Regions from separate parts of the Sphingomonas sp. Leaf30 genome, predicted to be linked through region 1. Evidence: riboswitches for the same ligand, from Rfam matches in the RefSeq annotation. Region 1 holds a riboswitch; the other holds the start of a gene.

Region 1 (7,305 bases):
GCCTGGCTCGTCGACTCGTCGAGCCGCAGCGTCGCCGCCAGCCCGGTCGCGCGCGCCTCGTCGGCGATGTCGCGCTGCAGCCGGTCGCGGCGCGCGGGGTCGAGCCCGTCGGCGGTCGAAAACTCGTCGAGCAACGATTCGAGCCGCCCCAGCCCCGCGCCGCTGCGCGTCGTCGCGGCCGGCGGCGGGACATGGCCGATCGTCACCGCGCCGATACGCCGCCGTGCCTGTGCCGCCTCGCCCGGATCGTTGACGATGAACGGATAGAGCACCGGCATCGCCCCGGTCAGCGCCTCGGGCCAGCATTCTCCCGACAGCGCGACCGCCTTGCCCGGCAGCCATTCGAGCGTCCCGTGCGCGCCGACATGGATCAGCGCATCACTCCCCCGCGCGTGCAGCCACAGATAGAAGGCGACATAGGCATGACGGGGACAGCGCGACAGGTCGTGATACTCCCCGACCCGCGCCGCGCTGCGCCCGCGTTCGGGCTGGAGCGCGATCACCACGCCCCCCCGCTCGACGCCCGCGAACTCGAACGCGCCGTCGATACAGGCCGGATCGTCCTCGGGCGCGCCCCAGCTTTCCTCGAGTGCGTCGCGCAACACGGCCGGCAAGCCCCCAAGCGCCGCGCGATACGCCGCGACCGGCCACGCGATCCGCCCCGTCGCCAGCGCCTTGGACAGCGCTTGCGGCGCCGCCCCTCCGGTCGCGTAACCCGCCGCCGCCAGATCCTCGACGATCGCCTCCGCGGACGCCAGCGCGTCGAGCCCAACCGCATGCGCCATCTGATAATCCTTACCCGGATAGGTCGACAGCACGACCGCAGGCCGCTGCTCCGCGACCGGTCGCTCCGCTAGCCGCACCCATGCGGTCACGCGCGCGACGATCGCGGCGATCCGGCCGGGCTCCGCCCGATGCTCGCGCCGCGCATAGCCGAGATCGTCGTCGCGGACGCCGTCCTCCTTGAAGCTCGCGACGCCTGCGAACAGCCGTCCGTCGACCTCGGGCAGGACGACGTGCATCGCCAGGTCGGCGGGGGACAACCCGCGCGTCGATCCGGCCCAGGCGGCACGATCCGACGTCGCGAGCGCGACCTGGAACACCGGCACCCCCGCCCCGTCGAGCGGCGATGTGTCGTCCGCGCCGCGGCCCGAAAATGCGGTCGCGTTGACGATCGCCGCCGGACACAGCGCGACGACCCAACGCGCCAGCCACCCCGCCGCGCCCGGCGCCTTCAGCGACGGCGCGAAGAGCCCGACGACGTCGAACCCCGCCCCACTCAGCCCGGCATGCAGCGCCTCGATCGGGTCGAGATCGGCAGCGGTCAGGTAGGAGCGGTAGAAGATCAGCAGGATCCGCGGCCGCGTCGCGGTCATCGCGAACGCCGCCGGGCACGTCACCCCGTCGCGCGGCTGCCAGCCGCCGACCTCGGGAACCGTCTTCACCCCCGCGACTGGCCCGGCATAGAGCCCCGCGGCCAGCGCCATCTGCGCCAGCGCCGCCTGCGCCGCGACCGCGCCGCCGTCGTCGCACAGCGCGGCGAGCCGGCGCAACGTCGACACCGGCACCGTCGACGCTGCATCGAGCCGCGCGTCGATCCGCCCGTCCGCAGGCAGCACCGCCAGCGCGATCCCCCGCGCCCGCGCCAGCGCCTCGACCTGCTGTAACCCATAGGACCAGTAGGACCGCCCGCCGATCAGCCGGATCACGATCCCCTTCGCCCCTTCACCCCCCGCTAGCGTTCGCTCAACATAGGTATCGACCGACAGCGGGTGGGTGAGCGCGGACAGGTTGGCGAGCCGGAGCGACGGCAGCGGGCTCCCCCCCGCCGCCGCGCGCCGCCACCCGGCCGCGAACGCGCCGAGATCCCCGTCAGAAAAGGACAGGACGACAAGGTCCGCCGGGCTCTGCGCGAGGTCCTGCGGGACCGCACTCTCCTCCAGCCCGTGGCTTTCGCGGAAGACGACGTGCATCGCCGTCAGCCCTGAAGCGCGGCCCGGATCCTTACGGGGTCGATCCGGTCATGCTCGGCGATCACCACCAGCCGCGTCTGCCGCGCCTCGTCGGCGCGCCACGGCCGGTCATATTGCGTCCGCACCCGCGCCCCGACCGCCTGCACCAGCAGCCGCATCGGCTTGCCCGTCACCGCGGCATAACCCTTCACGCGCAGGATGTCGGCGTCACGTGCCAGCGTCTCGATCCGCGCGGCGAGCGCCGCCGGGTCCGCGATCTCGCCGAGGTCGACGATCATGCTGTCGAAATCGTCATGCTCGTGGTCGTCCGCGCCATCATGGTGCGACGGCCGCGCCGCGATGTCGTCCTCCGCCGCCGCGTTCAGCCCCAGCACGACGCGCGGATCGATCACCCCGTCGGTCAGCGCGATCACCGGCAACGCACGCGGGGACTCCGCCGCGATCACCGCGCGCGCCGCAGCCACCCCCGCCTCGCCCGCCAGATCCGCCTTGGTCAGCAGCACCAGGTCTGCACAGGCGAGCTGGTCCTCGAACACCTCGGCGAGCGGCGTCTCGTGATCGACGCTCGGATCGGCGCGGCGCTGCGCCTCGATCGCGGCGAGGTCGGGCGCGAACCGCCCTGCGGCGACCGCTTCCGCATCGGCCAGCGCGATCACCCCGTCGACCGTGATCCGCGACCGGATCGCGGGCCAGTCAAACGCCTTGAGCAACGGCTTGGGCAGGGCGAGCCCCGACGTCTCGATCAGGATATGGTCGGGCCGCGGGTCGAGCGCGAGCAAAGTCTCGACGGTCGGGATGAAATCGTCCGCGACGGTGCAGCAGATGCAGCCATTGGCGAGCTCGACGACGTTCTCGGCCGGGCAATCGGGGATCGCGCAGCCCTTCAAGATGTCGCCGTCAATGCCGAGCGTGCCGAACTCGTTGACGATCACCGCGAGCCGCCGGCCACCGGCGTTACGGATCAGATGGCTGATCAGCGTGGTCTTGCCCGCGCCGAGGAATCCGGTGACGATGGTGACGGGAATCTTGGCCAGGGTCGGCTGGGGGTCGGTCATGCGATACTCTCCGGGCGTCGGAACGACAGCCACGGACGGACGCACGCCCGCAGCCACACGCGCGCACGACCTGACGGCCGCACGCGTTCGTCGCTCAGACGGAGTACCGTGCCGCGACCATCCCCTGGATCAAGGCAAGAGCGACCATGACGCTGGCAGGTCTCCTGGCTCGCGGGTCGAAGCTCGATGCACGCCTTCCCAGGTCCCGTGACTCAGTGGCTGCCCCCGCATCGGGGGCCTGTGCGTCTCGCTCACCGCTTACAGTTGCAGGGACAGCCGCGGCATTGGGAGGCAAGCCTCCCGCACCGCATTCCCATTCAAGCCCCGAAGGGCACCGGCGCGATCTGTCGAGGTTCGGTAGAACCAAACCTCGAGGTTGGGTTTAGAGGAGTTTGGCGACTGTGCCAATGCACCTCACCTCCGTCATCCTGACGAAAGTCAGGACCCAGAGCCACGCGTAATGCGCTGCCTGGCCCTGGGTCCCGGGTCGAGCCCGGGATGACGACGCTGCCTGTTATCCCCGCACCACCTCGATCTCGTCGAACCGCTTCCACCGGTAGATCGCGAAACTCAGCACCCAGCACGCCACGAACAGCGCGATAATCGCAAAGCCCAGCCCGTTGAAATTCTCGCCCAGCGCCGAAGCGACGTCCCACACGCCCCCGCTGAGGCCCAGCTTCGACGCCAGCAACGCGAGCGTTTCGATCCCGCCGATCGCGATCGCGACGATCGCCGAGATCAGCGTGATCGTGATATTGTAATAGAGCTTGCGGATCGGCTTCACGAACGCCCATTCATACGCGCCGAGCATCACCACCCCGTCGGCACTGTCGACCAGTGCCATGCCCGTCGCGAACAGCACCGGCAGCACCAGCACCGTACCGATCGACAGCCCGTCCGCCGCCTGGCTCGCCGACAGGCCGAGGATCGCGACTTCGGTCGCGGTGTCGAACCCCAGCCCGAACAGGAACCCGAGCGGCGCCATGTGCCAGCTGCGTGTGACCAGCCGGAACATCGGCCGGAACAGCCGCGCGAGCAGCCCGCGATTGCCGAGCAGCAGGTCGAGATCCTCCTCGACATAGCGCCCCCCGCCGCGGACATGGCCGAAGGTCCGCCACACCGATCGCAGGATGATCAGGTTCATCGCCGCGATCGTGAACAGGAACAGCGCGGAGATCAGTGTCGCGATCACCCCGCCCGCCTGCTTGAACGCCTCGAACTGCGCCAGCGCACTCGCGGTCAGCGCGATCGCGACCGCGGCGATCAGGACGATCCCAGAATGGCCGACCGCGAACCAGAAGCCGACCCCGATCGGCCGCTGCCCGTCCTGCATCAGCTTGCGCGTCACATTGTCGATCGCCGCGATATGATCCGCATCGACCGCGTGGCGCAGCCCCAGCCCCCAGGCGAGCATCGCGGTACCCAGCATCAACGGCTGCGCCTGGAACAGCGCGAACGCCCATCCCCAGGCGGCGATGTTGGCCGCAACCAGCATCGCGAACATCCAGCCGATCCGGTGTCGCGTCGAACGACCGGCAGTCCGCCCGGTCATGATCTTGGTCATTGGCACATCCCCGGCGTCCGACGAGGACGGGGGCCTGCCGCGAACGACCGGGACGCGCGCCGACCGGACGCCCTGAGCGGCCGGCATGCGTCGCCGATGCGGCCCCCGCCGCATGGTCGTCGCTCAGACGGCGTTCACCGTGCCTCGGCCACCCCCTGGGCCGGGACAAGAGCGACCAGACGCCGGCAGGTCTCCTGGCTCGCGGGTCAAGGCTCGACGCACACCTTCCCAGGCCATCGGCCCAGTGGCTGCCCCCGTCGCAGGGGGCGCGTGCGTGTCGCTCGCCGCTTACAGTTGCAGGGACAGCCGCGGTCTTGGGGCGAACCCCGCACCGCATTCCCTTTCAAGCCCCGAGGGGCACCGACGCGATCTGTGCGGATCCGGCTTGCGTCGGACCTGCGCCACAGGGCTAGCGCGTTTTGCCTGCGCTGACGACAGGATTTGCGTGCGACGTAACGCAGGGCATGTCGTCCCATCTCACCGCAACGTCTGCCGTACCTCGTACGTTGATCGCGTAACCGACCGGCGTCCTGCCGGTCGCGGCGTTGCCCGCTTTCCGCCCCGCGGCATTCGTGCGAGCAGCGCAGACCTTCATCGCCCCGCTGAACGGAGCCCGCATGCGCCCTCTCGTCCCCGTCGCCGAAGCCCAGTCCCGCCTCTTCGCCATGGCATCGCGCGTGCCGGCCGAAACCGTGCCGCTGCGATCGGCGATGGGTCGCTGGGCGGCGGAGGACATTCTCGCCCGCCGCACCCAGCCTGCGACCGACCTCTCGGCGATGGACGGCTACGCGATCCGCTACGCAGATCTGCCCGGGCCGTGGACGGTCATCGGCGAGAGCGCGGCCGGCCGCCCCTTCACCGGTTCAGTCGGCGCGGGACAGGCGACGCGCATCTTCACCGGCGCGGCGATGCCGGCGGGCGCCGACACGGTGCTCGTCCAGGAGGAAGCCGCACGCGACGGCGACCGGCTGATGCTCGACGGCGAAGGCCCCGCCTTTGAAGGCCGCAACACGCGCCGCAAGGGGCTCGACTTCGCGACCGGCACGCGGCTGATCGCGGCCGGCGACCGGCTGACGCCCGCCCGCATCGCAGTCGCTGCGACCGGCGGGCACGGCGCCTTGTCGGTCGGCCGCCGGCTGCGCGTCGCGGTCGCCGCGACGGGCGACGAGCTCGTCCCTCCCGGCTCGACCAGCGATCCCGTCCCGCTGCCGGAATCGAACGGCATCATGCTCGCCGCGATGCTCGCCGACCTGCCCGTCGACATTATCGATCTCGGAATCCTCCCCGACCGGCTCGACACGCTGCGTGACGCCTTTGCCGGGGTCGATGCCGATCTGCTTGTGACCACCGGGGGCGCGTCGGTCGGTGATCACGACCTCGTCCGCCCCGCGATCGAGGGAGCGGGCGGCGGCATCGACTTCTGGCGGATCGCGCTGCGCCCGGGCAAGCCGATGATGGCGGGCACGCTTGGCCGGACGATGCTGCTCGGCCTGCCGGGCAATCCCGTCTCCGCCTTCGTCACCGCCATCCTCTTCGTCCGCCCCGTGGTCGCGCACATGCTCGGCGCGCGCGATCCCCTGCCGCAGACGACGCACGCGCTGCTCGGCGAGGATCTTCCGCCCAACCAGTCGCGGACCGACTATATGCGCGCCGAACTGCGCGACGGCCGCGCCTATGCCTCGACCATCCAGGACAGCTCGATGCTGCTGACGCTCGCTCGCTCGTCCTGCCTGATCGTCCGCGACGGCGACGCGCCGGCGGCAAGGGCGGGCGACTCGGCGGAAATCCTCGTCATCGCGTGACGTCACCGCTTGACGAAGCTGCAAGTGTTCCATAGAAGTTCCTCGTCTGTTCCGGACGGAGAACCGTTATGCTCACGCGCAAGCAGCACGAGCTTGTCTGCTTCATCAATGACCGCCTCGCCGAGACGGGCGTGTCGCCCTCGTTCGAGGAGATGAAGGACGCGCTCGACCTGAAATCGAAATCGGGCGTGCACCGTCTGATCAGCGCGCTTGAGGAGCGCAACTTCATCCGGCGCCTGCCCAACCGGGCGCGCGCGCTCGAAGTGCTGAGGATGCCCGAGCGTCCCGAGGCTGCAATCGCACAGACTGCGGTGAAGTCGGGGCCGAAGGCGGCGGCATCGGCCGACACAGTATCTGCGCCGGACACGGTCAGCGCCACGCCCGCGTCGCCCGCCCGCATCGCGGCGAACGACGTCGTCGAGATCCCGCTGCACGGCCGGATCGCCGCCGGCGTCCCGATCGAAGCCTTTGAAGGCAGTTCGATGCTTGCTGTCCCGGCCGCTTTGCTTGGCACTGGCGAGCATTATGCGCTGGAGGTTTCGGGGGACTCGATGGTCGAAGCCGGCATCCTCGATGGCGATTACGCGCTGATCCGCCGCACCGAGATCGCACGCGACGGCGAAATCGTCGTCGCGCTGATCGAGGACAGCGAAGCGACGCTGAAATATTTTCGCCGCGAGGGCGCAATGGTTCGGCTCGACCCGGCCAACCGCGCCTATGACCCCCAGCGTTATGCGCCTGCTCAGGTCCGGGTTCAGGGCAAGCTGTCGGGTATCCTGCGCCGCTACGACTGACGAATGCCGGGGAGCGCTGGCGGTCATCACCGCCGCGCAACCGGCTGGCGTGGCGTTCGGTGAACGTCAAATGTCGGCACCGCCTCGATCTACGCCCCGTAAACAGAGCCGCAAGGT
Region 2 (7,305 bases), on a different contig from region 1:
GTCCGCCAGATCTGCCAGCCCATCCAGGTGCAAAGCCCCTGTAATCGCTACCCAAATTGTCAGCGCGGCGAGCGCACCCGTCCACGGATCGATCAGCGCGCCGACCCACCCCGCCGCCGCGACGACCATCCCGATGCCTGCCCCGACGACCGGGTACCACCGGATTGCGGCGGCAAAATCCTCAGCGTCCGCAGCGACTTGCGGCATCGGCACGCGCGTCAGGAAGCCGAAGGCGACGATCAGCCGCTTCACGAAACCGGATCCGTCTGCAGCGCCACGATCTGCGCCGTCCGGTCCGGCCAGATCCGTAGCGTAACCAGCGCCGCATAGGGCAAATCGAACGCCCAGAGCTCGCGCAACCCGAACCCGCACAGCGATTTCAGCGCCGCACGGATCGCCCCGCCATGTGTCACGATCAATGAGGTTTCAGGCTTAAGGTCCTCAATCGCATCCGTAATTCTAGCGATCAGATCACTCCACCGCTCGCCACCCGGTGGCGGTGCACCATCCGGATCGTCCCAGAACCGCTGCAACGCCGCAGCGTCGATCTCCGCCGCAGCCAGCCCGTCCCAATCCCCGAAATCCAGCTCCCGCCACCGCGCATCAGTCGCTGGAGCCAGCCCCCGCTCCCGCCCGATCGCATCCGCAACAGCCTGCGATCGCATGAGATCAGAACAGACGATCTTCTTGAAATTCAGCGGTTTTACCCGAGCCATACAGGCCGCCAGACCCTCCGCCGTGACCGGACTATCAGTCCGCCCCAGCATCCGCCCGGTTAGTTCAGGCGAACCATGCCGCAACAGGTGGAGCAGGAACGCCCCACTCACGCCACCGACACCCCCGCCTCGGCAAACGTCGCCATCCCGTTATGCGCCGCCAGCGCCGACCGGATCACTCCCACCGCAACCGCCGCCCCGCTTCCCTCCCCCAATCGCATCCCAAGTCTCAGTAAAGGCTCGAGATTCAGCGCGCCGAGCAGTCGCTCATGCCCCGGCTCGGCCGAACAATGCCCGGCAATGCAATGCTCGGTGATGCCAGGATACGCCGCCGCAATCGGCGCGATCGCCGCCGACGAGATGAATCCGTCGAGCACCACCGGCACCCCCGCCAGCCGCGCCGCCACCACCGCGCCAGCGATCGCGACGATTTCACGCCCCCCCACCCGCCGCAACGTCTCGAACGGCGTCCGCGGGAAATCAGCATGCCGCCCGATCCCCGCCTCGACCACCGCGGTTTTCCGCGCGATTCCCGCCACATCGACCCCCGTCCCCGGCCCAACCCAGTCAGCGGCGGTTCCGCCGTAACTGCGCAGACACAGCGCTGCGGCCGACGTAGAATTCCCGATTCCCATCTCCCCCACAACAAGCATGTCGAGCCCCGGCACGACGACGTCCGCACCGATGTTAAGTGCGGCGAGACAAGCGGCTTCGTCCATCGCCGGTGCTATCGTGAAATCCGCCGTGGGGGTTTCCAGATCGATGTCGGCGATGATCAGCTCGAGCCCGACGGCATCCGCCAGCGCATTGATCGCCGCACCCCCATGGCGGAAATTCTCGACCATCTGTGCGGTTACGGAGACCGGAAAGGCGCTGACCCCGTGCACCGCAACGCCGTGATTTCCGGCGAAAATCGCCGCCCTCGCGCGCTCGAACCGCGGCCGCTCGCGCCCCTGCCAGCCCGCCATGAAGACTGCGAGGTCCTCAAGTCGACCAAGCGATCCGGGTGGCTTGGTCAACTGTGTTTGCCGCCGCGATGCCGCCCCTCGCGCGGCTTCGTCCGCCGCAGGAAGGGCCTCCAGCGCCGCCTCGAACGCTGCGACCGTGGGGAACAGCGTCACTGCGCGACATAGCCCGCGGGGGGCGTCCGGGTGATGAAATGCCCCTTGATCCCGGCCGGCCACTGCCGAAACGGCACCTGCCCCTCCGCACTCTCCGCATGCAGCACGGCGTAATCGAGGATCGCCCGCGCCGCTTCCTCATCCGGCGTGAAGCGCCCCAGCACATAGCCGATCTTCTCGGGCCCGCGGACGTGGATGGTGCAGAAGTCCTGGCAGGCGAACAGGCACGGCATCGCCTGGACCGCAATCCCGGCATAGCGCGGATCGCTTGCCTGGACCGCCTGCAACGCCGCGACGAGTCTCGCACCGCCGCGCATGCCCTCGGCATCGTCCTTCGCATCGGTGGACGCGCGGCAGGTGCTGCAGGCGACGACGGCCGCACCGTCTTCGGCGGGAACCAGTAGATTTGGCATTGAAACCCCATGACATACGCGCCCGCGGCACAGGCCGCAGGCTGGTTATGTCGTCGCGCGGGTTTACCCCCGTCCGCTCGGCGCACCCTGGCCGGACGAAAGACGACTGCGACGGGCAGGTCTCCTGGCTCACGGGTCACAGCCCTTCGCGCCGCCTTCTCGGGACCGGGATCCCAATGGCATGATGGCACGATGGCTCGCCGCTTACAGTTGCAGGGGCAGCCGGGGTTCTCCCGTTCCCTTTTCATCCCCGTCGCCGGGGAACCTGTCGCGGTCAGAGGGATAGGCCGGGCGAGCGGCCCGGGTCAATCGCCCTGCGAGCTGTCACGCGTCAGCGGTACCACGACCGGTACGCCCTCGATCGATCCGAACCACGCCCGAACACCATAGGTCTCACGCAGCCGAGCCGGCGTCAGCACTGCCGAAGGCGCGCCGTCGGCGACGAGCCGTCCCGAGTCGAGCACGAGGATGCGATCACAATAGCGTGCGGCCAGCCCCAGATCATGCAGCACGGCGATCACCAGGACACCCCGCGCGGCCTGCGCCCGCAGGATCTCCATGACTGCGATCTGATGCGCGGGATCTAGCGACGCGAGCGGCTCGTCGACGATCAGCGCCGGCGCCTCCACCGCGAGCGCCCTTGCCAGCAGGACGCGGGCCCGCTCACCCCCCGAAATCTCGGTCGCGACACGCGCGGCAAGCGAGGTTACGTCCGCCGCCGCCATCGCACGGGCAATCGCGGCATGGTCGTCCCGTGAGATGCGGGACAGCGGTGCGAGATGGGGCAACCGGCCCAGCGCGACGAGACGTTCGACGCTCAGCGGCCAATGAAGACTTTGACCCTGCGGCAGATACGCGACCGTCCGCGCGATCTCACGTCGCGAGCGCTCCGCCAGCGGAACCCCGTCGAGCAGGATATCTCCAGTAGCGGGAACCAGCCCGAGAAGCGCCTGGACCAGCGTCGATTTGCCCGCCCCATTGGGGCCGACGATCCCGATGAGCGCGCCGCCCTCTGCCGAGAAACTGACATCGTCGACCACGACCCGCCCTGCACGGCGGACGCTGAGGCGGTCCGCGGAGAGGGCTACCATAGCCGCCGCTCGCGCATGAGGTGCACGAGGAACACCGGCACGCCGAGAAACGCAGTAACGACCCCCAGCTTGAGTTCGTTCGACGTCGGGATCACGCGTACCAGCACGTCCGCAAAGGTCAGCAATGCAGCACCGCCCAATGCGGAGGGGAGCAGAATCGTCGATGGCGAACGATCGGTCATCGGCCGGACGAGATGCGGAACGATCAGGCCGATGAACCCGATCGCGCCCGATACCGCGACCGCCCCGCCAACCCCGATCGCCACCCCGACCAGCATCCGCATGCGCGTCCGACGCAGATCGACGCCGAGCGCGCGCGCACCGTCTTCGCCAAGCGTCAGCGCGTCGAGCGCATGGCCGTCCCAGCCGACCAGCACCATGCCGAGTGCGATACAGGGCAGTGCCAGCGCGACATGGCTGAACGACCGGTCTTCGAGCGACCCGAGCAACCAGGTCATGATCTCCATCGCTGCAAACGGGTTGGGGGACAGGTTCAGCGCCAGACTGACCCCCGCGACGGCCAGCGTTCCAACCGCAATCCCCGCGAGGATCAGTGACAAGGCGCTTTGCGACCCGGCCGCCAGCACGAACAGCAACCCCAGCGCCGCGAACGCCCCGGCGATCGCCACGATCGGCAGCATCGCCGGATGTAGCTCCGCCAGCCCGAAATACAGCGCGATCACCGCGCCCAGCGATGCCCCGTTCGACGCGCCCAGCACCGATGGCTCGGCCAGCGGATTGCGCAGGAACCCCTGCAGCGCCGCACCAGAAAGCCCCAGCATCGCGCCGACCGCCAGCCCGAGGATCGCGCGCGGCAGACGGAGTTCGAACAGGATCGCGCGTTCGATCGGATCGCCCTGCCCGCTGAGCGCCCGCACGACATGCGCCAGCGGGATCGCCGCGCTACCCACCGCGACCGACGCGGCGCCGGCCAGCAGCGCAAGCAGCGCTAGGCCACCGACCAATCGCGCACGCGTCACGCGTTCCATAGTGCCAGATCCCACCGCATCGATTTCCGCCTAGCGCATAAGCGGCCGCTGCGGCAGGGTTTTGCGCATGCGCGGCCGCCGTCTCCTGACCATCCTGATGATCGCTGCCGCCAGCGCACCTGCTCCGGCGGCAGCGCCTCGACCGCCGGCGCGTATCGTTTCGCTCAACCTATGCGCTGACCAGTATCTTCTGGCGCTGGCCGACCCCGCGCAGATCGTCGCGCTCACCCGGTTCGCGCGCGATCCGAACATGTCCGCAGCCTCCAACGCCGCGCGTACCATGCCAGTCAGCCGTGGCAGCGCCGAAGACGTGCTGGTGCTCCGCCCCGATCTCGTGATCGCATCGCCGTTCCGACGCCAGACGGTCGCCGCCGTGCTTGCCGGACGGCACGTCGCGACGCTCGATCTGCCCCCCGCGGACAGCTATGCCGCGATCGTGAGGCAAGTCCGTCAGGTTGCCGCCGCCATCGGGCACCCCGATCGCGGCGAAACACTGATCCGCCGGATGGACACCGCGCTCGCACGATTGCCGCGCGCGCCGGGAGGTGGTCGTACGGCGGCCTATTATCAGCGTCGGGGTTTCCTGACCGGTACCGGCACGCTCGTCGACGAACTGATGCAGCGTCTCGGGCTTGCCAATCTCGCGACCCGGCTCGGCAAGCCCGCACTCTCGCAACTCTCGCTCGAACAGATGGTGTTGGCACGCCCGGACTATCTCATAGTCGAAAGCGCCACGGACCGCGTGACCGATCAGGGCACCGAAATGCTGCATCACCCGATTCTCGACGGGATTCCCCGTCTGCGCATCCCCGAGGCGTGGACCGTCTGCGGAGGCCCTGCCTATGTCCGGGCCGCGCAAAGCCTTGCGGCGCAGTTGCGCACGCCGCGTCCGGCCGCTCGTCGCCGCAACCCTTAGAACTCGACGCCAGCCTGGGCCTTGACCCCGCCCCGGAACGGATGCTTGACCAGCCCCATCTCGGTGACGAGATCCGCCGCGGCAACCAAAGCATCGGGCGCGTTGCGCCCCGTCGCCACGACATGCGTCATCGCCGGTCGTGCCGCGAACCCCGCAAGTACCTCGTCGAGTGGCAGATAGTCGTAGCGCAGGACGATGTTGATCTCGTCGGCGATGACCATGGCATAGCTCGGGTCGAGGATCATCCGGCGGACCTCGTCCCACCCTTCGCGCGCCACGGCGATATCGCGGGCCCGATCCTGCGTATCCCAGGTAAAGCCCTCGCCCATCGGCTTGAATTCGACCAGATCGGGAAAGGCGTCAAAGATGACCTTCTCACCGGTCGTCATCGCACCCTTGACGAACTGTACGATCCCAACCTTTCGCCCGTGCCCCATCATCCGCACCGCCATGCCAAGCGCCGCGGTGGTCTTGCCCTTGCCCGGCCCGGTGTGGACCATGAGCAGGCCCTTTTCGATCGTCTTGGCCGCGACGATCTTGTCCTGGACGACCTTCTTCTTGGCCATCCGCGCCGTGTGCTCCGCCTCGCTCCGCATCAGAATGCTGCCTTCACGCCGGCATAGGCACCGCGCCCCTGACCGACATAGCTGAGCACCTCCTCGTACCGCTCGTCGAAGAGGTTTTCGACCCGACCGAAGACCGATAGCCGGGACGTCAGCTTGTACGCCGCGTTCAGGTTGACGAGGACATATTCCTGGAGCGAGACGCGGACAGGGACATAGCTCGGATCGGTATAGGCATCGTCCTGCTGCCGGCCATTATACCGGACGGCGAGCGTTGCCGAGGCGCGCTCGTCGCGACTGAACGCAGTCATGTTGATGCTGCCGATATGGCTGGGGCGCCGGATCTCCACGCCCCCGTCCTCGCGCGCCTTCAGATAGGTATAGGCGAGGTCGAAGCGCAGCTGCGGAATCGGCTGGGCTGTGGCAAACACCTCGACGCCATGCTGCGTCGATCGCGTATTGCGGTTGCCGGGCGTCGCGACGAAGTCGGGGGCAGGATAGGTGGTAAAGATCTCGTTCGTCAGCCGACTGTCGAAATAGGTCGCGCCGATCGTCGCACGATCCCCCCCGAAAGCCTGTTCGACCCCGGCTTCCCACCCCTTTGACTTCTCCGGCTTGAGGTTCGGATTGCCGATATAGCGACCGTCGGAATAACCGAAGAGATCGAAATAGCCGGGATTCTTCACGCCCGTCCCGTAGGCGCCACGCACCCGCGTCCCGGTCGCAAAGCGATAGCTCGCCTGCGCGCGATAGGTGGTGGTGTCATCGAACCGGTTATTCTCGTCGCGCCGCACCGATCCGCCGATTGCGAGCGCATCGTCGACGACGACGTCATACTGGCCAACGAGCCCGACATTGTCGGTATGCCGCCGTCCCGTAAAGACGAACTCCGAAGGAGCCGCGCTAAGCGTCTGGAACTCCTCGCGCTCGACATCGACCGCGGCAGTCAGCCGATGCCGGATGCGATCGGTCCCGAACCGGAACGCGCTTTCGAACGATCCCTTGTACCGCCGTCCCTTGTTACCAAAGCTCAAGGCATCGTCGACCAGCGCCCGGCGTGTCGTATCGGCAAACTGGCCGCTGAGCGCATTCGTCCAGCGGCCATCCGCCAGCGCCAACTCGGCCCGGACGAGCCCGTAATATGCCTCGACCGTGCTGCGCGCGCCTGGCGTATCGACGATCGTGCCGAACTGCGGGCCGCTCAACGCAGTGTCGTTGCTGTCGGCATCGGTATAGCTGTAACGCCCGACGCCCGTGACCTTCAGCGTGTCGGTCGGCGACCAGCTGAGCTTGCCCGTCGCGCCGACGCTCTTCGCGCCGATGTCGCGCGATCCGCCCCGTGCGGTCGGCGTGCCGTCGGTGAGGTAGGTCGAGCTCGACAGCGCGTAATCGAGATTGCCCGCTACGCCCGCGACCCGGGCGCCTCCCGAAAACGTGCCGAACGATCCCCCCTCGGCCCGCAGCGATACGCCCGGGGCCTCCGCGCCGCTGAGCGT

What was found. A riboswitch is a leader RNA that binds a small molecule or an ion and turns the genes downstream of it on or off. The one in region 1 is predicted to bind cobalamin.
Region 2: another riboswitch for cobalamin. It lies ahead of ASE89_RS08215 (DUF1636 domain-containing protein); the one in region 1 lies ahead of cobW (cobalamin biosynthesis protein CobW).

What each region holds. Positions count from the first base shown of each region.
Region 1 covers NZ_LMKZ01000001.1:1,265,692-1,272,996, reverse strand. The annotation lists gene cobN (cobaltochelatase subunit CobN) at 1-1,973, opposite strand, end outside; gene cobW (cobalamin biosynthesis protein CobW) at 1,979-3,028, opposite strand; cobalamin riboswitch at 3,166-3,382, opposite strand; gene ASE89_RS05885 (HoxN/HupN/NixA family nickel/cobalt transporter) at 3,543-4,580, opposite strand; cobalamin riboswitch at 4,760-4,972, opposite strand; gene ASE89_RS05880 (molybdopterin molybdotransferase MoeA) at 5,210-6,394, shown strand; gene lexA (transcriptional repressor LexA) at 6,463-7,188, shown strand.
Region 2 covers NZ_LMKZ01000002.1:324,256-331,560, forward strand. The annotation lists gene cobS (adenosylcobinamide-GDP ribazoletransferase) at 1-252, opposite strand, end outside; gene ASE89_RS08205 (histidine phosphatase family protein) at 249-827, opposite strand; gene cobT (nicotinate-nucleotide--dimethylbenzimidazole phosphoribosyltransferase) at 824-1,837, opposite strand; gene ASE89_RS08215 (DUF1636 domain-containing protein) at 1,834-2,250, opposite strand; cobalamin riboswitch at 2,348-2,534, opposite strand; gene ASE89_RS08220 (ABC transporter ATP-binding protein) at 2,556-3,341, opposite strand; gene ASE89_RS08225 (FecCD family ABC transporter permease) at 3,335-4,330, opposite strand; gene ASE89_RS08230 (ABC transporter substrate-binding protein) at 4,398-5,246, shown strand; gene cobO (cob(I)yrinic acid a,c-diamide adenosyltransferase) at 5,243-5,842, opposite strand; gene ASE89_RS08240 (TonB-dependent receptor plug domain-containing protein) at 5,842-7,305, opposite strand, start outside.